Regions from separate parts of the Magnetospirillum gryphiswaldense MSR-1 v2 genome, predicted to be linked through region 3. Evidence: predicted binding sites of a transcription regulator. Region 3 holds the regulator's gene; each other region holds the start of a gene.

Region 1 (7,894 bases), 1.1 Mb from region 3:
ACAATTCAGGCAAGGCGATACCCCCCGGCGCCTTGGGGCCGTAGACGGCATTGAACGGAATGCCATAACGCCCGAACGACGCCAGATAACGGGCGATGCCGTCATCGGGGTTGGTCCAATCGGCACGTAAAGCCAGTACCGAGCCATCGGCCAACCGCGCCGCCACCGGGTCGCGGTCGAGCACGGCGGCCTTGTTGACCTTGCAGGTGATGCACCAATCGGCGGTGACATCGACGAACACCACCTTGCCCGCCGCCACCGCCTGATCGACCAAAGCCTGATCGAACTTGCCCCAGACCACGGCATTGGACGTCTTCGGCGCCTCCGGCAGCAAAAGTCCGGTCTGAGTGGCCAGGATGCCGGCCAGCCACAGGGCGGTGGCGGCCAGGGCCACGCCCATGGCCTGGCGCACCCGCACCATCCACCGCCCCGGCTTGGGCAGGGCTTGCGCCGCCTGCGGATAAACCGCCACCAGCAGATAAGGCAGGGCCATGCCCAGGCCGAGGGCGGCGAAGATGGCCACGATCTCCGCCGGGCCGCGGGCCAGGGCGAAGCCGATGGCGGTGCCAAGAAAGGGGGCCGAACACGGCGTCGCCAGCAAGGTGGCGAAAGCACCCGACAGAAAATGGCCCAACAGCGTGTGATGGGCACCGCCCGCCCCCACATTCATCAGCACCGACGGCAGCCGGATTTCGAACAATCCCCACAAATTGAGGGCGAAACCCAGCAACAGGACGATCATCACCGCCAGAAACCACGGCTGCTGGAACTGGATGCCCCAGCCCACCGCCGCCCCTGCCGCCTTGACGGCGATGGCGACAGCGGCCAAAGCCAGGAACGAGACGACGATGCCCAGGGCCGAGGCGATGAAGGCGGCGCGGATATGGCCGAGATGGCCGCCGCCATGACTGAGCGCCCCCAGCACCTTGATGGACAATACCGGCAGCACGCAGGGCATCAGATTGAGGATCAGCCCGCCGAGGACGGCGATGCCCAACATGGACCACAACGCCACCGGCTCGGGCGCGGCGCTTACCGCCTGGACCTGACCGAGGACGGGAGTGAGGGTGGTTTCCAATGACCGGGCACCATCGACCAGGGTGATGGTCAACGGCCCGTCAATCAGGGCGCCGGTCAGGGTGCCGGGGACCACCCGCGCTTCCAGCGTCGCCTGGCGGCCATCAGCGGAGAGCTGGACTTGCGGCGCCTCGAAGCCGGCGCGCTCGGGCGGCTCGATGAACATGTCGGGATGGTCGAAGGCGCTTTCGGCCTTGACCGTCAGCCGCAGCACCGAGGCATCGCCCGTCCCCACCGCCTCGACGGCGGTCAGGCTCAGACCGTGGCGGTCGCCGGCGCCCGGCACCTGGGCGGCGTAACGGCTGATCAGATGGGCGAAGGCGGAGGGCTGCGCTGTCCCGGCGGGCAGGTCCAAAGCCAGCGCCGCCTGCATGGGCACGCAAATCTGGGCGCAGGCCAGATAGTCCAGATTAAGCCGCAACCCCACCTTTTGCCCCGGTCGGGTCACCGGCATATCCAGGGGCAGCACCACTTCGCCGGCATAGCCGTGGTTCTGCAACCCGGCGAGGACGAAACGCTTGGGCGCCGGCCACAAAATAGTCGCGTCGCCCACATTGGCCGACCCGGCCCAATCGAGCTTGGGCGGATAGCCGGCGTCGCCGGGCGTGCGCCAATAAATCTTCCATCCCGGCGCCAGTTGAAAGTGCAGGCCCAGGCGCAACGTGGCCGCCGCACCGATGGAATCGCTTGCGGCCAGCAGGCGGACCTTGCCGGCTTCGTTGCCTGACCAGTCCGACGCAGCACTCTCCGCCGCCCGCACCTCGTGGCCAAGCAAAGCCACCATCCCCAGCACAGCCACCCACAACCGACGCATCATCCATTCCTTTGGCAAACAGCACGGGCAGCACAGCAAACCCCCACCCCTTCTGTCAACTTAACTGCCGGTCATGCGCAGTGGTTTTGCAGGGTTGCACCGAAACGCGTTCCGGCCTATCTGTGGAGCATGACCATGCAAAAGACCCTGGGCTATCTGGCCGGACAATTCCTGATCGCCATGCCGCAGCAGAAGGATCCCCGCTTCGCGCGCACGGTGGTCTATCTGTGCGCCCATTCGGCCGAAGGCGCCATGGGTCTGGTGATCAACCGCCTGTTCGACGGCCTGACCTTTTCTGAACTGCTCGAGCAATTGGGCATCGAGACCGGCCCCGATTGCGCCTCTATCCGCGTCCATCTGGGCGGGCCGGTGGAAGGCGGGCGCGGTTTCGTCCTGCATTCCGACGATTACCGGCACGATTCGACCATGCTGGTGCAAGACGGTATCGCGCTGACCGCCACCGTCGATGTGCTGCGCGCCATCGCCCAGGGTGCCGGCCCCGACCAAAGCATCCTGGCACTGGGCTATGCCGGCTGGAGCGCCGGCCAGTTGGACGCTGAGATCAAGGAAAATTCCTGGCTCAACGTCCCCGCCGATCCGCAATTGCTGTTCGGCACCGATCTGGACGGCAAGTGGGAAGCGGCCATCCACAAGCTGGGGATCGACCTCAGCCTGTTGTCGGTGGAAGCCGGGCACGCCTGACGCACCCGGCACCGCGCGCCTTTACCGCAACGCGTCGCGGATGCTGCTGTTGAGCAACTGGTCCATCAGGCGACGAAACACTGCCTTCGCCCGCTCCAGCTTACCAGGGGGCAGGACTGCCACCTCGCCTTCGTTGACCACCCGCTCCTGCACGGAATTTCGGGCCAGAACCGTGCCCGCTTGATCGCGCACTTCCGCCTCGGCATCGATATAGATCGAGGTGGTTACCATGGAATCGCTTTTCCAATTCTTGATCGTCACCAGCAAGGTCCGATCCGTCGCCATGCGGGCGGTCGCCGGCACCGCCTTGACGCCGCCCTGCTTCAGGCTGTCGATGATGGACTGGGTCAAATCGCTGGAAAGCGGTGCGCCGGAAACCGTATGCACGCCGAACGGATTACCGAAGCCGCCACGCACCATCCCCACCCATTGGGGGGTATTGTCGCCGGCCAGCACGTAGGGGCGCTGATCCACCGCCTCGACAGCCACGCTCTTAGATCCCGACACCCCCAAGGGCGGCACCACGTCGCGATAATCCACCGTATTGCCGACGGCACAGGCGGCCAACGACAGGGTTAAGCCGAAAGCGACGCACAAGGATTTGAACGACATCACATTACACTCGCAATGGTTTGTAATAAAAACGCTTATCTCACATTGCGCGTGATCATAACAGCGCCAACTGGTCGCCCGCCTTGGGCGGCGGGCGGAATTGCGTGCAGTCCAGCCGCCACCCCCGTTCATGCGTCAAACCCAGCTTGCGGCAGGCCAGGTTGAAGCGCTGTGACAGCATGGCGCCATGGGGGCCACTGGCGGTCATGCGATTGCCGAAGCGGGCATCGTTCAACCGGCCATCGCGGTTTTGCCGCAACAGCGACAGCACATGGCCAGCGCGGTCGGGGTAATGTTGGCTCAGCCATTGGCTGAACAGGTCGCCGACCTCGTAGGGCAGGCGCAGCAGGATATGGATGGCCGACCCCGCCCCAGCCCTGGTCGCCTCAGTCAGGATGGCCTCGATCTCGTGGTCATTCAGGCCGGGGATCACCGGGGCGACCATGGCGGTCACCGGCACCCCGGCCCTGGTCAGTTTGCGCATGGCCGCCAGCCGCGCGGCGGGAACGGCCGCGCGCGGCTCCAGCAGCCGGCACAGATCGCGGTCCAAACTGGTCAGCGACACCCCCACATGCAGCAACCCCTTGGCCGCCATGGGGGCCAGGATGTCGAGATCGCGCACGATCAGATGACCCTTGGTGACGATGGTCAGCGGGTGGTTGAAATCGCGCAACACCTCCAGGCATTGCCGCATCACCCGCCATTTGTTCTCGATCGGCTGGTAGGGATCGGTGTTGGTGCCAAAGGCGATGGGCGCCGGCACATAGGATTTCTTGCGCAATTCCCGTTCCAGCAGCTTGGCGGCGTCGGGCTTGGCGAACAGCCGGGTTTCGAAATCCAGCCCCGGCGACAAGCCCAGATAGGAATGCCCTGGACGGGCGAAACAATAGACGCAGCCATGCTCGCACCCACGATAGGGGTTGATGGAACGATCAAAGGGAATATCGGGCGACTGGTTGCGGGTGAGGATGGAACGGCTGGCATCCACCTGCACCGTGGTGGCCAAAGGCGGCAGCGGATCGTCGGCCAGATCCCAGCCATCATCCTCGGCCTGACGCCGATGGGTTTCGAAGCGGCCATCGGGATTGCCCGAAACGCCGCGATGGGGGATGCTGTGCGACATAGGCACAGCATAGTCACTGTTCTGCTTTTGTTCTAGATAAAATCGACCTGTTTCCCCATTCCTATATTAGCGTATCATGCTGATAAGATTTCCAGCCAGGAGGCCCGTCCCGTGAGCCATTCAGCCCCGTCGCCGCAAGAACACCCCTTTGCCCAATACGTGCGCATCCTGGGCAAGGGGCCGAACCTGTCGCGACCGCTGACTTTGGACGAGGCCCGCGCCGCCATGGGCATGATCATGCAAGGCCAGGTGGAACAGGCGCAATTGGGGGCGTTTTTGTGCCTGCTCAGGGTCAAGACCGAATTGCCGGAAGAGGCCGCCGGCCTGGCGCTGGGCATCAAGGACCACCTGAACCTGCCGGCCAACCTGCCCGCCATCGACGTCGATTGGGCGTCCTATGCCGGCAAGTCGCGGCAATTGCCCTATTACATCCTGGCGGCGCTGTGTCTGGCCCAGCACGGCATCAGCGTCTTCATGCACGGGGCCGAGGGCCATACCGCCGGGCGGGTCTATACGTCGGAAGTGCTGGCGGCGCTGGGGGTGCCGGTGGCGGAAAGTTTCGCCCAGGCGGCGGAGCACCTGAACCGGCATAAATTCGCCTATATGACGTTGGAGCATCTGTCGCCGCCCTTGCATCAGGTCATGGGCCTGCGCCAGTTGCTGGGCCTGCGTTCGCCCATCCACACGGTGGCGCGCATGGTCAATCCGCTGAACGCCGCCTTCTCCATCAACGGCGTCACCCACCCGCCCTATATGCCGGTGCACCAGCAGGGCTCGCGCCTGATGGGCGAGCGGGCCATGGCGGTGTTCAAGGGCGATGGCGGCGAGGTCGAGCGCCGCCCGGAAAAGCCCTGCGAGGTGATGTTCCTGCAAGACGGCGAAGCCGGGGCCGAGGATTGGCCGGCCCTGGTCTCGGGCGTGCGGGAAAAAGAGGAAAGCCTGGATCTGGCCCGCCTGACCGCGCTGTGGAGCGGCGAAGTGGTCGATGAAATGGCCGCCGCCGCCATCGCCGGCACCATGGCCATCGTGCTGCGTTATTCCGGTCGAGCCCAATCGGTGGCAGAGGCCGAGGGCGCCGCCCAGGTGATGTGGCGCGACCGCATCAAGACGGCGCTGCCGGGCCGGGCATGAGCTATCGCCCCGCCCCCCGGCTGCTGATCTCGGCGGCACATAAATCGTCGGGCAAGACCACGGTGAGCGTCGGCCTGACCGCCGCCCTGACGGCACGGGGATTGCGGGTGCAACCGTTCAAGAAGGGCCCCGATTATATCGACCCGCTGTGGCTGGGCGCCGCCAGCGGGCGGCAATGCCGCAACCTGGATTTCCACACCCAGCCGCCCAAGGAAATCCGCGCCCTGTTCGACAGCGCCAGCCTGGACGCCGATCTCAGCCTGATCGAGGGCAACAAGGGCCTGTTCGACGGAGTCGACCTCGAGGGCGCCAATTCCACCGCCAGTCTGGCCCATTGGCTGGATGCGCCGGTGGTGCTGGTGGTCGATACCTCGGGCATGACCCGCGGCATCGCCCCGCTTCTGCTGGGCTATCGCAATTTCGACACTGGCTTGCGCATCGCCGGGGTGATCCTCAACAAGGTCGGCGGTCCTCGGCACGAAAAGAAACTGCGCGAGGTGGTCGCCCATTATACCGGCATTCCGGTGTTGGGCGCGGTGCAGCGATCCGGGGCCATGCGCATCATGGAACGCCATCTGGGATTGGTCCCCGCCAACGAGGCGGAACAGGCCGCCCAGGCCGTCGCCGCCTTGCGCGATTGCGTCGCCGATCAGGTGGATCTGGACGCGGTCATCGCCCTGGCCCGCGACACCATCCCCATCGAAACCTCGCCCCATCACCCCCCTGCCCTGCCCACCGCCGATGTGACCATCGGCGTGGTCCGCGACGCCGCCTTCGGTTTTTACTACGCCGACGATCTGCTGGCCCTGCAACGGGCCGGGGCGCGGCTGGTGTTCATCGACGCGCTCAAGGATGCCAAGCTGCCGGAAAACCTGGACGGCTTGTTCATCGGCGGCGGCTTTCCCGAAACCCAGGCCCAGGCGCTTGAGGCCAATGTGGGCTTGCGTGCCGATCTGGCGGCCAAGGCCGGCGGCGGCCTGCCGGTCTATGCCGAATGCGGCGGACTGATGTATCTGTCGCGCGCCATCGTCTGGAACGGCGAACGCCGGCAGATGGTCGGCATCATCCCCGGCGACGCGGTGATGCATGCACGACCGCAGGGGCGCGGCTATGTGCGCCTGCGCGAAACCGCCCATTTCCCCTGGCCGCGGCTGGAACCCGGCCCCGGCATCACGCCCGCGCACGAATTCCACCATTCCCGCCTGGAGAATCTGGAGGGCGATCCGCGCTTCGCCTACGAGGTGGTGCGCGGCGCCGGTATCGGCCAACACCGCGACGGACTGGTCATCGGCAACGTGTTGGCCAATTACGCCCATATGCGCAGCGTCGGCGCCAGCCCGTGGGCGCCGCGCTTCGTCCAGTTCTGCCGCACCGTCAAAAGCGGCTAGGGGGATACGGAATCTAAACCATCCCCGCCTTGGCACGGGGGTCATAGCCGTTGCGTGCCCCCCATTTCTCCACCAGCTTGGCGAATTCGGCATCGTTTTCCGGCAGCACCACCTTCAGCGTCACCAACTGATCGCCGCCATCGATGCCTTTGCCCTTCAAACGCATGACCGTACCGGTATTGGCATTGGCCGGGATGGTCAGCATCACCTTGCCGTGCACGGTGGGCACCGGCACCTTGCCGCCCAAAACCGCTTCCTGCACCGAAATGGGCAGGTCCAGCAGCACATCCTTGTCGCGACGGACGAAATAGGGGTGGCTTTCCACCTTCAGGTCGATGAAGGCGTCGCCGTCGGCATCGCCCATGAAACTGGGATAGCCCTGACCCTTGAGACGCAACGACTGGCCATCGACGGCGCCCACCGGGATCTTCACGTCCAGCGACTTGCCCGACACCAGGGTAACCCGCTTGGTCGCCCCCAAGGCGGCGTCCATGAAAGTGATGGTCAGAGCGTGGTGGGCATCCTCGCCCTTGGTGGCGTGGCCGGCCTGGGCGCCGGAACGGTGCGATTGCTGACGTCCCTTTTCCTTGCGCCGCATCATCTCGGACAGGATGTCGTCCACATCCTCGCCAAAGGAAAAGCCGGACGAGGTGCGGGCATTGCGGAAACCCGCACCAGCCCCCGCCCCGGCACCGGCTGATCTCCAGGTGCGGCGCTTGGCCGCACCCGTGGCGTCGATCTCGCCATTATCGTATTGCCGGCGCTTTTCCGCGTCCGACAGAAAATCATAGGCCGCCGAGATATCCTTGAAGCGTTCCTCGGCCCGGGCGTCACCGGGATTGACGTCGGGGTGCAGCTCGCGCGCGAGCTTGCGATAGGCTTTTTTGATGTCATCGTCGGACGCGGACTTGGCCACACCCAACACCAGATAGGGGTCCTTCACCGGCATCATCCTTGGGCAATGCAAAAGGGCGGCAGATGCCGCCCCCCTGTTCTGCCAGAAAACGCAGATTACTTCACCACCTTCCATGATCCATCAGGCTGGCG
Region 2 (7,894 bases), 140 kb from region 3:
GCGGCGGCGCGGGTCACCGCCATGCCCATGGCGAAATGCGGGGTCAGATAGGGATTTGACTTTTCGGCGCGGATGCCCTCGGCCCGTTCTTCCGACAAGGCCTCGTCGATTTCACGCAGTTCCGCCGGTCCCAACATGATAACCCCTTTCAACCCCAGAGAACATGAGAAGGCAAGTAATTATATTTCCATTCGGTGGCGTCCGATTGAAACTTTGTACCTGTGCGCCTCTGGCGATGCAACAATTTTTCAGTTTTGTGATGTCATCAAACGATAAAAAAGCATCGCATGGGCCTGGGGGATGAGCGTCAAAATACCTATGGTTGGTGTTGATGTTGCAGTATCGCCGCCGTTGGTGGTGTCGGCCTATCTTCTGTCCAGGTATGGCTTGAGATAATGGCCGGTATGGCTGGTCTTGCAGGCCACCACATCCTCGGGCGTGCCGGCCACCACCACCTTGCCGCCGCCGTCGCCGCCTTCCGGCCCCATGTCGATGATCCAGTCGGCGGTCTTGATGACCTCCAGATTGTGCTCGATCACCAACACGGTGTTGCCACCCTCGACCAGGGTGTGCAGCACTTCCAAAAGCTTGCGCACATCCTCGAAATGCAGGCCGGTGGTCGGTTCGTCCAGGATATAGAGCGTGCGGCCCGTCGCCCGGCGCGACAGTTCCTTGGCCAGTTTGACGCGCTGGGCCTCGCCGCCCGACAGCGTCGTCGCCTGCTGGCCCAGATGGATGTAATCCAGCCCCACCCGTTGCAGGGTGATCATCTTGTCGCGTATGGACGGCACCGCCTTGAAGAAATCGGCGGCCTCTTCGATGGTCATGTCGAGGACGTCGGCGATGCTTTTGCCCTTGAAGGTGATTTCCAGGGTTTCGCGGTTATAGCGCTTGCCCTTGCACACGTCGCATTGGACATAGACGTCGGGCAGGAAGTGCATCTCGATCTTGATGACGCCATCGCCCTGGCAGGCCTCGCAACGTCCGCCCTTGACGTTGAAGCTGAAGCGGCCCGGCTTGTAGCCGCGCGCCTTGGCTTCGGGCAATTCGCAGAACCAGTCGCGGATGGGGGTGAAGGCGCCGGTATAGGTGGCCGGATTGGACCGGGGCGTGCGCCCGATGGGCGACTGGTCGATGTCGATGATCTTGTCCAGGTGCTCGATGCCGTCGATGCGGTCGAAAGGCGAGGCCTGTTCCTTGGCGTTCATCAGCCGCCGGGCCAGGGCCTTGTACAGGGTCTCGATCACCAGGGTCGACTTGCCGCCGCCCGAGACGCCGGTGACGCAGGTGAAGGTGCCCAGCGGGATGTCCACATCGACGTTCTTCAGGTTGTTGCCGCTGGCGCCGATCACCCGCAGCATGTTGCCGCTGCCGGGGCGGCGTTCCGCCGGGATGGGGATGCTGCGCTGGCCGGTCAGGTACAGGCCGGTCTGGCTGGCCGGGTTGGCCATCACCTCGTCCGGGCTGCCTTGCGCCACGATCTCGCCGCCGTGGATGCCGGCCCCCGGTCCCATGTCGATCAGGTAATCGGCGGTACGGATGGCGTCTTCGTCGTGTTCGACCACGATCACCGTGTTGCCGATGTCGCGCAGGCGCTTCAGCGTGCCCAACAGGCGGTCGTTGTCGCGCTGGTGCAGGCCGATGCTGGGTTCATCGAGCACGTACAACACGCCGGTCAAGCCGGAACCGATCTGGCTGGCCAGACGGATACGCTGGGATTCGCCGCCCGACAGGCTGCCCGAGCCACGCGCCAGCGTCAGGTAATCCAGCCCCACATCCATCAAAAAGCCCAGGCGGTCGTTGATCTCGCGCAAGATACGCCGGGCGATCTCGCGGTCCTTGGGCTTCAGGTGCTGTTCCAACTCGCCGTACCAGTGATGGGCCTTGGCGATGGACAATTCAGCCACCTGGGAAACGTGCTGGCCCCTGATCTTCACCGCCAGCGCTTCCGGCTTCAGGCGTGCGCCCTGGCAGGCCTCGCAGCACGACGTGGCCTGGAAGCGCGACAATTCCTCGCGCACCCACGACGAATCGGTCTCGCGATAGCGCCGGTCCATGTTGCTGATGACGCCTTCAAAGGCCTTGTTGGTGGTATAGGCGCGGAAGCCGTCCTCGAACTGGATCGGCACCACCTCCTTGCCCGAGCCGTACAAGATGACCTCGCGCGCGGCCAAGGGCAGGCGCCGCCACGGCGTGTGCAGGTCGAAGCCGTAATGCTTGGCCAGCCCCTCCAACGCCTGATGGTAATATTGCGAGGTTGAATTGGCCCAAGGGGCGATGGCGCCTTCGCGCAGGGTCAAATCCTCGTCGGGGATGACCAGGGCGGGGTCGAAGAACAGCTTGACCCCCAAGCCGTCGCAAGCCGGACAGGCGCCGAAGGGGTTGTTGAAGGAGAACAGCCGGGGCTCGATCTCCTCGATGGTGAAGCCCGAGACCGGACAGGCGAATTTGGCGGAAAAGGTGGTGCGCTCGCCCGTTTCGGCATTTTCGGCGATGCACAAACCGTCGGCCATGGACAACGCCGTTTCCACCGAATCGGCCAGTCGGTTGCCCAGGCCCGGCTTGACCACCAGACGGTCGACCACCACCTCGATGTCGTGCTTCTTCTTTTTGTCCAGCGCCGGCACCGCATCGATTTCATGGATGGTGCCGTCGACCTTGACGCGCTGGAACCCCTTCTTTTGCAGGTCCAGCATTTCCTTTTTGTACTCGCCCTTACGCCCGCGCACGAAGGGCGCCAGCAGGTACAGGCGGGTGCCTTCCGGCATTTCCAGGATGCGGTCGACCATCTGGCTGACCGTCTGGCTTTCGATGGGCAGGCCGGTGGCGGGTGAATGGGGCACGCCGACGCGCGCCCACAGCAGACGCATATAATCGTAAATCTCGGTCACCGTGCCGACGGTGGAACGCGGGTTCTTCGAGGTGGTCTTCTGTTCGATGGAAATGGCCGGCGACAGACCCTCGATACTGTCGATATCGGGCTTTTGCATCAGCTCCAGGAACTGCCGGGCATAGGCCGACAGCGATTCCACGTAACGCCTTTGGCCCTCGGCATAGATGGTGTCGAAGGCCAGGGAGGATTTGCCGGAACCCGACAGCCCGGTGATCACCACCAGCTGATCGCGGGGGATATCCACGTCCACGTTTTTCAGGTTGTGCTCACGCGCGCCCCGGACACGGATGAAGCTGTTCATGGGGGTTTGTTCCTCTTTCATTCCGGCGGGCGGAGTGTAGAGAGATTCAAGGACCGGGTAAAGTGGGGCTTTGGGCATGGCCCGGATGCGGGATGAAAGGGGCTAGGCAGGGGGCAAGCCGCCCGTTACCTTGCCGCCGTACTTCGTCGGATCGGTATCATGCTGGACTTGTTGCAAAGCGCGTTTGCCGGGATTTCTTTGTTGCCCGTTCTCGGGGCCTTGGCCGCCATCGCCCAATTATGGCTGGTCGGGCGCCTGCTGGTGGGGGCGCAATTACCCGACCTGATCACCTTCGGCGCCGGCTGGGGGGCGGCGGTGCTGGCGATGACCGTGCTGGGGACCATGGGCGACGGCTCGCTGGTTTTGCTGCCTTACTTGATCTGGGCTTTGGCCGCACTGGCGCTGGGGCTGGAGATCCGCGCCCGTCGGCTGCCGACGGGGTGGATGAGTCTGGTCCTGGTGCTGCCGCTGGCTTTGCTGATCTCGGGCCGCATCGCCTCGGAATGGGACGAGTTTTCCCATTGGCTGCATGCTTTCCGCTATCTCGATGCCTTCGCCACCTTGCCGGGCAAGGGCCGTCCGGCCATTGAATCGTGCTGCGCCGCCTATCCCTATGGCTGGCCGCTGTTGGGTTGGCTGTCGTCACGGCTGATCGGTTTTTCCGAAGCGGTGCCCGGCCTGCTCAATCTGTTCCAACTGGCCTTGTGCGCCGAGTTGCTGGCCCGCATCCTGGCCGCCGGGGACAAGCCCGGCTGGGGCCATCACGCCTGGGGGGCGCTGCTGGTCACCGCCTTGGGCACCACTTTCGTGCCCAAGCTGGTGTTCACCGCCTATGCCGACGTGCCGACCTCGGCCATGGTGCTGGCCGGGCTGTGGCTGGGCTGGCGACTGGCTGAGCAGCCGGGCTGGCGGCTGGCCTTGGCCCTGGGCCTGTGCTGCGCCACCTTGGTGACGCAAAAGCCGTCCAATCTGGTGCTGGTGGTGCTGTTGTTGGGCAGCACCTTCGTGCTGATGTTCCGGGCTTGGCGTTTTCCCCCCGCCGGTACTTTGCTGAAGCTGGTGGTGGCGGCGCTGCCGGGGATGGCGGTGTGGTGGTTGTGGCGTCATTTCGTCGCCGGCAATCTGGCCGGCGAGGAAATGGCCCTGCGCCCGCTGTCGCAATGGCATTTCGACATCCTGGGAGTGGTCGCCCTGGGCATGGCCGAAGTGGCCGGCAACAAGGGCGGCTATTTCGGCGCCATGCTGGCGGCCTGCGCCGTCGCTGTGGTCGGACTGTTTCGCCCCTTGGGTGAGAGCGGGCGGCTGGTTCGCGCCGTGGCCCTGGTTTTCGTCGGCTACAATGCCTTTCTGTTGTTGGCCTATATCGCCATCTTCATCAAAGGTGAGGGCGAGCGGGTGGCCAGCTATTGGCGCTACAACACCCATCTCGGCCTGCTGACGGCGTTGCTGATCGCCGTCTTTGCGGTCTGGGCCCTGCGCCGTTGGCCGCAGCCGCGCCTGGGCCGCCCCGCCACCATCCTGGCGGTAATGCTGATCGTGGCGGCGCCGCTGGTGGGTATTCGCCACATCCGCTTCGACCTGGAGCCGGCCAAGGTATTCCTGCGCGCCACCTTGCAGCAGGTTAACGGCATGAACCTCGATGAAATCGCCCTGATCGATGCCAGGGGCAGCGGGCTCAGTCACGTGATGGCCAGTTATGAATGGGATGGCAGCCCCGATCTGAGCGTCTATACCACCGGCTTCGACGATTTCACTCCGGATCGCTATTTATCCAGGGTGGGCAATGCCCGTCACCTGCTGGTGGTGTCGTGGAATGATGCGGTGGCGCAGGCTTTCCCTGCCTTGCCGCGTGGACCGCAAGCAGTGCTGGCCGAGCGGGAAAGTGGCAAGGTGTTGGCGATTTTCCCCTATCCTGGTGGGCTTGAGCCCAGGCAATTTCCCTGAGAAGATGGATTCCGGTCGCGATGGAGGCGGCTGTTGTCAGTTCAGGGGGGAGAGATGCGGATTATCGCTGTGATGATGATGGGTGTACTCGGCTTGGCGCTTGCCGGGTGCGGCCCGATTTACGAAACCCAGTATGCATATACGCCGGCGGTCACGGCGGAAGGGCGGGTCTGTACCTCGCAATGCGAAAACACACGAAACGCCTGTACCCAGAATTGCGACTATTCCGCCCAGCTCAAGAAGCGGGAATGCGAAGACGACGCGCGCGACGATGCGCGGGCGAAATATAATCAATACGTCCGCGAACAGCGCCGCAACAACGCCCCGATCAAGTACGACGAAAGTCACTTCCTCAAGACCTATCAGTGTTCAACCTCGTCCTCGGCTTGCCGCAATGAATGTGTGCAAACCAGCAATCGGTGCTGGCAGCTTTGCGGCGGCAAGGTGACCAGCAAACAGGTGTGCACGGCGTTCTGCGACAAGCCGGACAGCGCGGCTCGGGCCTCGTCGAATACTTATCCCGACGGCTTGTCCGCCAGTGGCAAAGAGGCGTTCGGTAAGTATCTGAAAGCCGCTGGCCACAAGGCTTGGGCATCGGCGGCGGATGGCTCCTACGGTTGGCGTAGCGGGCGGTCTTCGGCGGCGGATGCCGAGAAGGCGGCGCTGGCCGCGTGCGAGGAACACGCCGACGATTGCCGGACCATCGTCATCAACGATGAATGGGTTGATTAGGGCAAAAGAAAGCACCCCTGGGGTTTACGCCCCAGGGGTGCTTTGCAAAACCGAATGCGGTAAAGCTCAGAACGGAATGTCGTCGTCCAGATCCGGCGGCGGTTCCCAGCCCGAGCCGCCGCCATAGCCGCCATCATCATAGCCGCCGCCACCGCCCTGGCCGCCGCCGCCTTCGCCGCGACCGCCCAGCAAGGTCAGTTCACCCTTGAAGCGACCGATGACCACTTCGGTGGAATACTTTTCCACGCCCTGCTGATCGGTCCACTTGCGGGTCTGCAATGCCCCTTCGATATAGACGCTGGAGCCCTTGCGCAAAAAGCGCTCGGCCACGTCGGCCAAATTGGGGTTGAAGATCACCACGCGGTGCCATTCGGTCTTTTCCCGGCGTTCGCCGCTGGACCGGTCCTTCCAGGATTCCGAGGTGGCGATGTTCAGATTGACGATCTTCGAGCCATCCTGGGCGGTGCGGACCTCGGGGTCGCGTCCCAGATTGCCGACCAGAATGACTTTGTTGACGGACCCAGCCATGTCCCCGACTCTCCTGTTGAAACTTGGGGCTGGACAATAGTCCCTTGTCGGTCAAGGGTTCAACACCCGACCCCCTGTTGTCGCAATGCACGATATCTGGTAGCGTGCGCCACCGCGGGCCGCCAAGTGCCCGCCGCCAAGTTCTGGTTTTTTAGGGATATCTCCTTTGACCGCCATTCCGTCTCCGTCCCAATTCGACGTTACCCCGGTCACCATCGAGGAAGAGATGCGCCGCTCGTATCTCGATTACGCCATGAGCGTGATCGTGTCGCGCGCGCTTCCCGATGTGCGCGATGGCCTGAAGCCGGTGCACCGCCGCATCCTGTTCGCCATGAAGGAAGGCGGTTACGACTACAACAAGCCGTTCCGCAAATCGGCCCGCATCGTCGGTGACGTCATGGGTAAGTATCACCCCCATGGCGATTCGGCCATTTACGATGCCATGGTGCGCATGGCGCAAAGCTTTTCCATGCGTCTGCCGCTGATCGACGGCCAGGGCAATTTCGGTTCCATGGACGGCGACAAGGCGGCGGCCATGCGTTACACCGAGGCCCGCATGGCCCGGTCGGCGCATTTCCTGATCGAGGACATCGACAAGGACACCGTCGATTTCGGTCCCAATTACGACGATTCGTCGGTGGAGCCGCTGGTCCTGCCGGCACGTTACCCCAATCTTTTGGTCAACGGCGCCGGCGGTATCGCCGTCGGCATGGCCACCAACATTCCGCCGCACAATCTGGGCGAGGTCATCGACGCCTGCTGCGCCATGATCGATAACCCCGACATCACCCCGGAAGAGGTGATGGAACTGGTGCCCGGTCCCGACTTCCCCACCGGCGGCACCATTCTGGGCCGCTCCGGCATTCGCGCCGCCCAACTGACCGGGCGCGGCTCGGTGGTCATGCGCGGGCGCTGCCACGTGGAGGAAGTGCGCAAGGACCGCGAGGCGATCATCGTCACCGAGGTGCCCTATCAGGTCAACAAGGCGCGCATGCTCGAGCAGATCGCCGAACTGGTGCGCGACAAGAAGATCGAGGGCGTCTCCGACCTGCGTGACGAATCCGACCGCGACGGCGTACGCGTCGTCATCGAGATCAAGCGCGACGCCATCGCCGACGTGGTGCTGGCCCAGCTTTACAAGTTCACGCCCTTGCAGACCTCGTTCGGCGTCAACTCGCTGGCCTTGAACGGCGGTCGGCCGCAGATGATGACGCTGCGCGAGATCATCGCCGCCTTCCTGCGCTTCCGCGAGGAAGTGATCACCCGGCGCACCATCTTCGAACTGGGCAAGGCCCGCGACCGCGCCCACGTCTTGGTGGGGCTGTCCATCGCCGTTGCCAATATCGACGATATGATCAAGCTGATCCGCGAAGCGTCGGACCCGGCCGTCGCGCGTGAGCAGCTGATGGCGCGCAAATGGCCGGCGCTGGATGTGGAACCGCTGATCCGTCTGATCGATGAACCCGGTCGCGGCATCGTCGACGGCACCTATTCGC
Region 3 (7,894 bases):
CAGGCGCCCACATAAAAGCGCCAGCCGATCCAAAACTGTACCGGGGCCGACAAAACCAATTGCCACCAGCCGGAAAGGGTCCAACTCCAACCGGCGAGATGGGCGACCATGCCGGCGACCAGCGGCAGGGTAAGAAGGGCGGACAGCGCCAGCAAGCGGCCCTGACGGCGCAGGTCTGCCGCATGGGCGGCCTCTTCCTTGTCCATCTGGCTGTCGCCGTCGACCACCACCTGGGCGGTGAAGCCGGCTTTCTCCACCGCCAGTACCACGTCGGCCACCGCCACGGTGCCGGCGGCAAAGGTTACCCGCGCCCGTTCGGTCGCCAGATTGACGCTGGCGGTGGTGATCCCGGCCACCTTGCCCAAGACCTTCTCCAGTCGGGTCGAGCAAGCGGCGCAGGTCATGCCGCCGATGGTCAGTTCCAGCGTATCGTCGGGGACGGAAAAGCCGGCCTTGCCGATCGCTTCGGCCAAAGTCGCCGGATTGGTTCGGCTGGCATCAAAGCGGATATCCGCCTGTTCCGAAGCCAAGGACACGGTGGCGCCCGCCACCCCATCCAGGCGGTTCAGCACTTTTTCCAGCCGGGTCGAGCAGGCGGCGCAGGTCATTCCGCGCACTGGCAAAGCCAGGGTTGAAACCAGGAATTCCGCGCTTTGGGCAGCCATGACGCCAAGACCTTTCATTTACCATCCAGGTCAGTTTCGACCCTCCAGTGACTGGAAGGTCAAGGGCTAATACCAAAAATCGGCTTTTTAATACCGTTTTAAGCTGACAAACTGCGCGCCAACGGAGTCCGGCAAGAATCTCCGAACTGCATGAGAGGGAGGATTATATGAGTCCGGAGACCTTCGCCGTCGAGGTGCTGGCGCGCGTCGAAAAGCTCGTGCTCGAGGTTGCCGACATCGCCGGCAGCATCGACGACGTGTCCAAGTTCGTGGTCCAGCAGCGCGACGGCTTTGCCCATATCCGCGACATCACCCACCAGTTGGACAGCGTCATCTCCCAGATTGCCGAAGCCGGGCAGATCACCAATCAGGTGGCAGTGGAAGCCGGCGACAATTCGCGCCAATCGCTTGATACGGTGCGCGCCGCCCTGGGCGACATCGCCGCCCTGGCCGAATCTGTGCGCGCCATTCAAGGCCAGTTGTCGCAACTGGATGCCATGCTGCTGGAAGTGGGCAACCGGGCGCAATCCATTCAGGTGATCGCCGGCAAGACCAACCTGTTGGCGCTTAACGCCACCATCGAAGCCGAACGCGCCGGCGAAGCCGGGCGCGGTTTCGCCGTCGTCGCCTCGGCGGTGAAAACCCTGTCGCGGCGCACCTCGGACGTGACCAATGGCATCGACGGCGCCGTCGCCTCGTTGTCGGAAAGCATCGGCGAACTGGTCCGCGCCAGCGCCGCGACGGTGGAAACCGCTGGCGACGTCAACCAAGGTGTCAGCGTCATCAATACCGCGGTCGAGGGTTTCGACAACGCCCTGACCACGGTGGCGGCCAAGGTGGCCGACATCTCGGCGGCCAGCGCCGACAGCCATGAACAATGTGAAGAGGTGCTGGATTACGTCGATACCTTCAATGTCAGCCTGGAAACCACCGGCAACGATCTGAAGGCGGCGGACGAGCGCATCAACACCTTGCTACAACGCTCGGAAGAGTTGATGGGTTTCATCAGCGACCAGGGCTATGACACCCCCAACCGCGTCTTCATCGAATCGGCGCGCAACACCGCCGCCGCCCTGTCCGCCCTGTTCGAACAGGCGGTGGATCAAGGCAAGATCGCCATCACCGATCTGTTCGACGAAAATTACCGCAAGGTGAGCGGCAGCAACCCGGAACAGTTCCTGACCCGCTTCAACGATTTCGCCGATCGCACCTTGCGCCCGATCCAGGATGCCCAACTGGCGCTGTCGCCGCTTTTGCTGATCTGTGCCGCCGTCGACCGCAACGGCTATCTGCCCACCCACCAGGAACAATATTCCAAACCGCAAGGCGCCGACCCGGTGTGGAACAACGCCAATTGCCGCAACCGCCGTTTCTTCGCCGACCGTGCCGGCTTGCGGTCCGCCCGCAACCAGCTTCCGTTCCTGTTGCAGACCTATCGCCGCGACATGGGCGGCGGCAAATTCATGCTGCTGAAGGAAGCCTCGGCCCCCATCTGGGTCAAGGGACGGCACTGGGGCGGCTTCCGCGTCGCCTTCAAGGTCGAGGCGGGGTAATCCCAGGGCAATCCTTGACCTGAGCGCGCCGCCCCTGCATTCTTCGCCCCTGATCCATCATCCGGGGCGATTTGCTGCCATGTTCCTGCTGATCGACAATTACGACAGCTTCACCTACAACCTTTGGCATTATCTGGGCGAATTGGGCGCCCAGGTCGAGGTGCGGCGCAACGACGCGCTTTCCGTCGCCGAGGCCCTGGCCCTGAACCCCGAGGGCATCGTCATTTCCCCCGGCCCCTGCGACCCCGACCGCGCCGGCATCTGCCTGGACCTGATCCGCACCGCCGCCGGCAAGGTGCCGCTGTTCGGCGTCTGCCTGGGCGAGCAGGCCATGGGCCAGGCCTTCGGCGGCAACGTGGTGCGCGCGCCGCAGCCCATGCACGGCAAGGTGGACACCATCCACCACGACGGTACCGGCTGCTTCGCTGGTCTGCCCTCGCCGTTTCGGGCCACCCGCTATCATTCTCTGGTGGTCGACCGCGCCAGCCTGCCCACCACCTTGCACGTCTCCGCCTGGACCGAGGACGGGCTGATCATGGGCCTGACCCACAACGATCTGCCGGTGTGGGGCGTGCAATTCCACCCGGAAAGCATCGAGACCGAGCATGGTCACGCCATGCTGCAAAATTTCGTCGATCTGTGCCGCCGCACCAAAGGGAACGCCGCCTGATGAACAGCCCCGCCCCCGCCAGCCTGTCGTTGATGAAGGAAGTGATCGGCCGCGTCGCCGCCGGTCACACCATGTCCGAGGATCAGGCCGAGGAAGTGTTCGAGGTCATCATGTCCGGCGACGCCACCCCGGCGCAGATCGGCGGCTTGCTGATGGCGCTGCGGGTGCGCGGCGAAACCGTCGAGGAAATCACCGGCGCCGCCCGCATCATGCGGGCCAAGGCCTTGGCCGTCGCTGCCCCCGAGGGCGCCATCGACACCTGCGGCACCGGCGGTGACGGATCGGGCACCTACAACATTTCCACCGCCGCCGCCTTCGTCGTCGCCGGTGCCGGTGTGCCGGTAGCCAAGCACGGCAACCGGGCGCTGTCGTCCAAATCGGGCTCCGCCGACGTGCTGGCCGCCTTGGGCATCAAGGTCGATGCCGACATGACCCTGGTGACGGAAAGCCTGTGGCAGAACAATATCGGCTTCCTGATGGCGCCCCGCCACCACAACGCCATGCGCCATGTGGCCGGGCCGCGGGTCGAGCTGGGCACCCGGACCATCTTCAACCTGCTGGGGCCGCTGGCCAATCCGGCCAAGGCCAAATTCCAGATTCTGGGCGTGTTCGCCAGCCAATGGGTCGAGCCCATGGCCGAGGTTCTGGGTCGCCTGGGGGTGGAGCGCGCCTGGACCGTGCACGGCCTGGACGGGCTGGATGAGCTGACCATCACCGCGCCGTCCTTGGTGTCGGAATGGAAGAACGGCAAGGTCCACAGCTTCGAGATCCGCCCCAGCGATGCCGGTCTGCGCATGGCCCATGCGTCCGAACTGAAAGGCGGCGACGCCGCCTTCAACGCCGCCGCCCTGCGTGCGTTGCTGGAGGGCGCGCCCGGCGCCTATCGCGACATCGTCTTGTTCAATGCCGGCGCTGCCCTGGTGGTCGCCGGCAAGGCCGCCGACCTCAAGGACGGCGTGACCCTGGCGGCCAAATCCATCGATGACGGCGCGGCCAAGGCTGCCCTCGACCGCATGGTCGCCATCACCAACCGCGAGATTTGACATGAGCACCGGTACCATCCTCGACCGCATCTGCGACGACAAGCGCAAGGAAGTGGCCCTGCACAAAAGCCAGCGCCCGATCCAGGAATTGCTGCGCCGGGCCCAGGACCAAGCGCCGCCGCGCGGCTTCGCCGCCGCGCTGGACAAGAAGGTGGAGGAAATCGGTATCGGCCTGATCGCCGAAATCAAGAAGGCCTCGCCCTCGGCCGGACTGATCCGCAGCACTTTCGAGCCGGCGCAACTGGCCCGCGCCTATGCCCGCGCCGGCGCCGCCTGCCTGTCGGTGCTGACCAACAAGTTCTTCCAGGGCACCGACGCCCATCTGGGCGAAGCCCGCTCCGCCGTCGATTTGCCGGTGATCCGCAAGGATTTCGTCGTCGACCCCTATCAGATCGTCGAATCCCGCGCGCTCGGCGCCGATTGCATCTTGCTGATCGTCTCGGCCCTGACCGATGCCGAATTGTCGAACATGGAAGATATCGCGCTTGGTTACGGCATGGACGTGCTGATCGAAGTGCACGACGAGGCCGAGTTGGAACGGGCGTTGAAGCTGAAATCGAAGCTGATCGGCGTCAACAACCGCGATCTCAAGATCATGAAGACCGATCTGGGCACCACCGAACGGCTGGCCCCCCTGATCCCCGCCGACCGCCAGCTGGTGTGCGAAAGCGGCATCGACAGCCCCGCCGACATCAAACGCATGATCAATGCCGGGGCCAAGCGTTTCCTGATCGGTGAATCACTGATGAAACGCCCCGATGTGGAAATGGCCACCAAGATCCTGCTGGCCGGGGCCAAGGTCTGACCATGACCGATCTCACCCATTTTGACCCCTTGGGCAACGCCGTCATGGTCGATGTCTCGGCCAAGGCGCCGACCGAGCGGGTGGCGGTGGCCGCCGGCAGCGTGCTGATGGCGGCGGACACCATGGCGCTGATCCAGGCGCGTGGGGTGAAGAAGGGTGATGTACTGGCGGTGGCGCAACTGGCCGGCATCATGGGGGCCAAGCGCACCCCCGATCTGATCCCACTGTGCCATCCGTTGGCCCTGTCCTCGGTCAAGGTGGAATTGCAGCTCGACCCCGCCCGCAACGCCGTGGACATCCAGGCCACCTGCAAGCTGACCGGCCAGACCGGCGTCGAGATGGAAGCGCTGACCGCCGTCTCGGTGGCGGCCTTGACCGTCTATGACATGGTCAAGGCGGTGGACAAGTCCATGCGCATCACCGATATCCGCCTGCTCCACAAATCCGGCGGCAAATCGGGCACCTATCAGGCGGTGTGATTCCCCCATCAAAGCCCTTGACGACAAAACGGAACAGGCATAGAACAAAAGCCGAAGTTTAGGCTTTGTTCCATTTTGCCGCCGTTTCATCCGGGCGGATGGGGGGATGCATCCATGCTGACGCGTAAGCAATACGAATTGCTGATGTTCATCGACGAGCGCCTGCGCGCCACCGGCATTTCGCCGTCCTTCGATGAAATGAAGGACGCCCTCGACCTGAAGTCGAAATCGGGTATTCACCGCCTGATCACCGGGCTGGAGGAACGCGGCTTCATCCGTCGCCTCGCCCATCGCGCCCGCGCCCTGGAAGTGGTCAAGCTGCCGGACAACCTGGGTGACCAGCCGTTGCCGGCACCGTCGGCCAAGTTCTCGCCCACGGTGATCCAGGGCAATTTCACCCAGACCGTCTTTGCCGGCGCCGCCCCGGTTGCCGGCGTGGCCGATGCGGTGTCGCTGCCGCTTTACGGCAAGATCGCCGCCGGCACGCCCATTGAAGCCCTGCGCGACCACAGCAACAGCGTCGAGGTTCCCGCCGCCCTGCTGACCGGCGGCGACCATTACGCGCTGACGGTCGAGGGTGATTCCATGATCGAGGCCGGCATCTTGGATGGTGACACCGTCATCATCCGCTCTTGCGATACCGCCGAGGCCGGCACCATCGTCGTCGCCTTGGTCGACGACCAGGAGGCGACGCTGAAGCGACTGCGCCGCAAGGGGGCCTCCATTGCCCTGGAACCGGCCAACAAAGCCTATGAAACCCGCATCTTCCCGCCCGACCGGGTCAAGGTGCAGGGCCGCTTGGTCGGCCTGCTGCGTAGCTACTGACAAAGGCAGGGAGCCCCCGCCATGGCCATGTCATCCACTCACCGCTTCGCCTTCACCCTGGATGGCCGCACCGTCGACGGCCCCGCCGACATGAACGTCACCTATGTGGGACGCATCAACCGCAAACTGGCCGAGGCCGATGCGCGCCGCCGCTTCGAGGAATGGCTGAACCAGCCCAGCCCGCTGGCCCGCCGCTGGTCCAGCAATCAGGTGGTGGTACGTTAGCGACGACGGCGACATCTCACCAGGGCTGGCCATCCCGCAAGATGGCCTCGGCCTGGGGGGTATAAGACCCATCATCCCCGTGCGCCAGCAGGCCGGGCAACAGCTCCATCGGGGCCTTGGAATCCTTGCGCGCCGTCACCACAACCCGAGTGGCGGCGCGTCCCTGTTTGGACCAGATGGGAACGACGCGGATTTCTCCCACTTTCAACCCTTCCAACCCCGACAGGATGCGACCCAGATGGTCGGCCCGGTGGATCAGCCACAAACGCCCCTTGGGCTTGACATATTTGACCGCCGCCCGCAGCCATTGGGCCAGATCGGCCTCGCCTTCCAGGTGACCGATAGCCTTGGAATCGGCGCGCGGCGCCCGGATGGTGCCGGGCTCGTACCAGGGCGGATTGGTGATGACGTGGTCGAAGGTGACCCCACGCAATGTCGCTGGACGGCTGGTCAGACAGCCCTGGACCACGGTGTAGCGCCCATCCAAGCCATTTTCCACCGCGTTGGCTTGAGCCAAATCCGCCAGTTGCGACTGTAATTCCAGCCCGGTGACATGGATACCGTCGACACGGGCCAGCAGGCACAGCCCGGCGGTGCCCACACCCGAGCCCAGATCAAGGATCCTTTCACCGGCCCGGGCATCGACGGCGGCGGCTAAAAACACGGGGTCCGAGCCGGCACGATAGCCATCCATGGGCTGGCGCAAGACCAGCCTGCCGCCCAGGAATTGGTCGGTCGTGGTGGGGATATGCGGCGGGGACAGCATCAAAGGCATCCTTTTGCATGAGTGACTCGTGCTTGTAAGCTTGACCGACTTTCCGCCGCAAGCCTATGTTCTCGCTGCGGCAGGGACACAGATGATTTCAGGAGTGGGTCGAGTGGCAGTCGTGGTGAGCTTGGAAGAAGAACGGGCGAAGAAGGCCAAGAGCTTTGACACCTTGGTGTCCCTGGTCAAAGACGACCTGGAAAAGGTCAACCGCACCATTATCGACCGTATGCACAGCCCGGTTGAACTGATCCCGCAACTGGCCGGGCACATCATCGCCGCCGGCGGCAAGCGCTTGCGCCCGGTGCTGACCCTGGCCTCGGCCAAGCTGGCCGGCCATAGCGGCGAGCGTCACGTCAAGCTGGCGGCCTGCGTCGAATTCATCCATACCGCCACGCTTTTGCACGACGACGTGGTCGACGAATCGGAATTGCGCCGCGGTCAGGCCTCGGCCAATGCCCTGTTCGGCAACAAGCCCAGCGTGCTGGTCGGCGATTTCCTGTTTTCCCGCTCGTTCGAACTGATGGTGGAAGACGGCTCGCTGCCGGTGCTGGCCATTTTGTCGCGCGCTTCCTCGGTCATCGCCGAGGGCGAGGTGTTGCAGCTGATCACCGCCAACGACACCGACACCAGTGAAGATTCCTATCTGGAAGTCATCCGTTCGAAGACCGCCGCCCTGTTCGCCGCCGCCTGCCGCATCGGTGCCATCGTCGCCGACCGCCCCAAGGCCGAGGAAGACGCTCTCGACAGCTATGGCCTGAATTTGGGTATCGCCTTCCAGCTGATCGACGACGTGCTCGATTATTCGGCCAAGCAGGCGGTCCTGGGCAAGACCGTGGGCGACGATTTCCGCGAAGGCAAGA

Evidence for each region. Region 3 encodes LexA, which represses DNA repair genes until DNA is damaged. Its sites were predicted from a motif close to ATGTTCTANTTTGGTTC; they were not measured.
Region 1: MGMSRV2_RS19915 (PA0069 family radical SAM protein) is a predicted target of LexA. The motif match lies at 4,345-4,361, and genes of this name have one in related genera.
Region 2: uvrA (excinuclease ABC subunit UvrA) is a predicted target of LexA. The motif match lies at 3,201-3,217, and genes of this name have one in related genera.

Annotation. Positions count from the first base shown of each region.
Region 1 covers NC_023065.1:4,155,002-4,162,895, reverse strand. The annotation lists gene MGMSRV2_RS19930 (protein-disulfide reductase DsbD family protein) at 1-1,894, opposite strand, end outside; gene MGMSRV2_RS19925 (YqgE/AlgH family protein) at 2,021-2,593, shown strand; gene MGMSRV2_RS19920 (YajG family lipoprotein) at 2,615-3,205, opposite strand; gene MGMSRV2_RS19915 (PA0069 family radical SAM protein) at 3,261-4,328, opposite strand; gene MGMSRV2_RS19910 (glycosyl transferase family protein) at 4,440-5,459, shown strand; gene MGMSRV2_RS19905 (cobyrinic acid a,c-diamide synthase CobB) at 5,456-6,847, shown strand; gene MGMSRV2_RS19900 (DnaJ C-terminal domain-containing protein) at 6,861-7,796, opposite strand; gene MGMSRV2_RS19895 (RT0821/Lpp0805 family surface protein) at 7,859-7,894, opposite strand, start outside.
Region 2 covers NC_023065.1:1,040,839-1,048,732, forward strand. The annotation lists gene MGMSRV2_RS04915 (hypothetical protein) at 1-137, opposite strand, end outside; gene uvrA (excinuclease ABC subunit UvrA) at 366-3,194, opposite strand; gene MGMSRV2_RS04925 (hypothetical protein) at 3,354-5,138, shown strand; gene MGMSRV2_RS04930 (hypothetical protein) at 5,193-5,870, shown strand; gene ssb (single-stranded DNA-binding protein) at 5,937-6,398, opposite strand; gene gyrA (DNA gyrase subunit A) at 6,565-7,894, shown strand, end outside.
Region 3 covers NC_023065.1:904,899-912,792, reverse strand. The annotation lists gene MGMSRV2_RS04325 (heavy metal translocating P-type ATPase) at 1-683, opposite strand, end outside; gene MGMSRV2_RS04320 (methyl-accepting chemotaxis protein) at 833-2,218, shown strand; gene MGMSRV2_RS04315 (anthranilate synthase component II) at 2,298-2,888, shown strand; gene trpD (anthranilate phosphoribosyltransferase) at 2,888-3,931, shown strand; gene trpC (indole-3-glycerol phosphate synthase TrpC) at 3,933-4,736, shown strand; gene moaC (cyclic pyranopterin monophosphate synthase MoaC) at 4,739-5,215, shown strand; gene lexA (transcriptional repressor LexA) at 5,330-6,040, shown strand; gene MGMSRV2_RS04290 (hypothetical protein) at 6,062-6,265, shown strand; gene MGMSRV2_RS04285 (tRNA1(Val) (adenine(37)-N6)-methyltransferase) at 6,282-7,031, opposite strand; gene MGMSRV2_RS04280 (polyprenyl synthetase family protein) at 7,144-7,894, shown strand, end outside.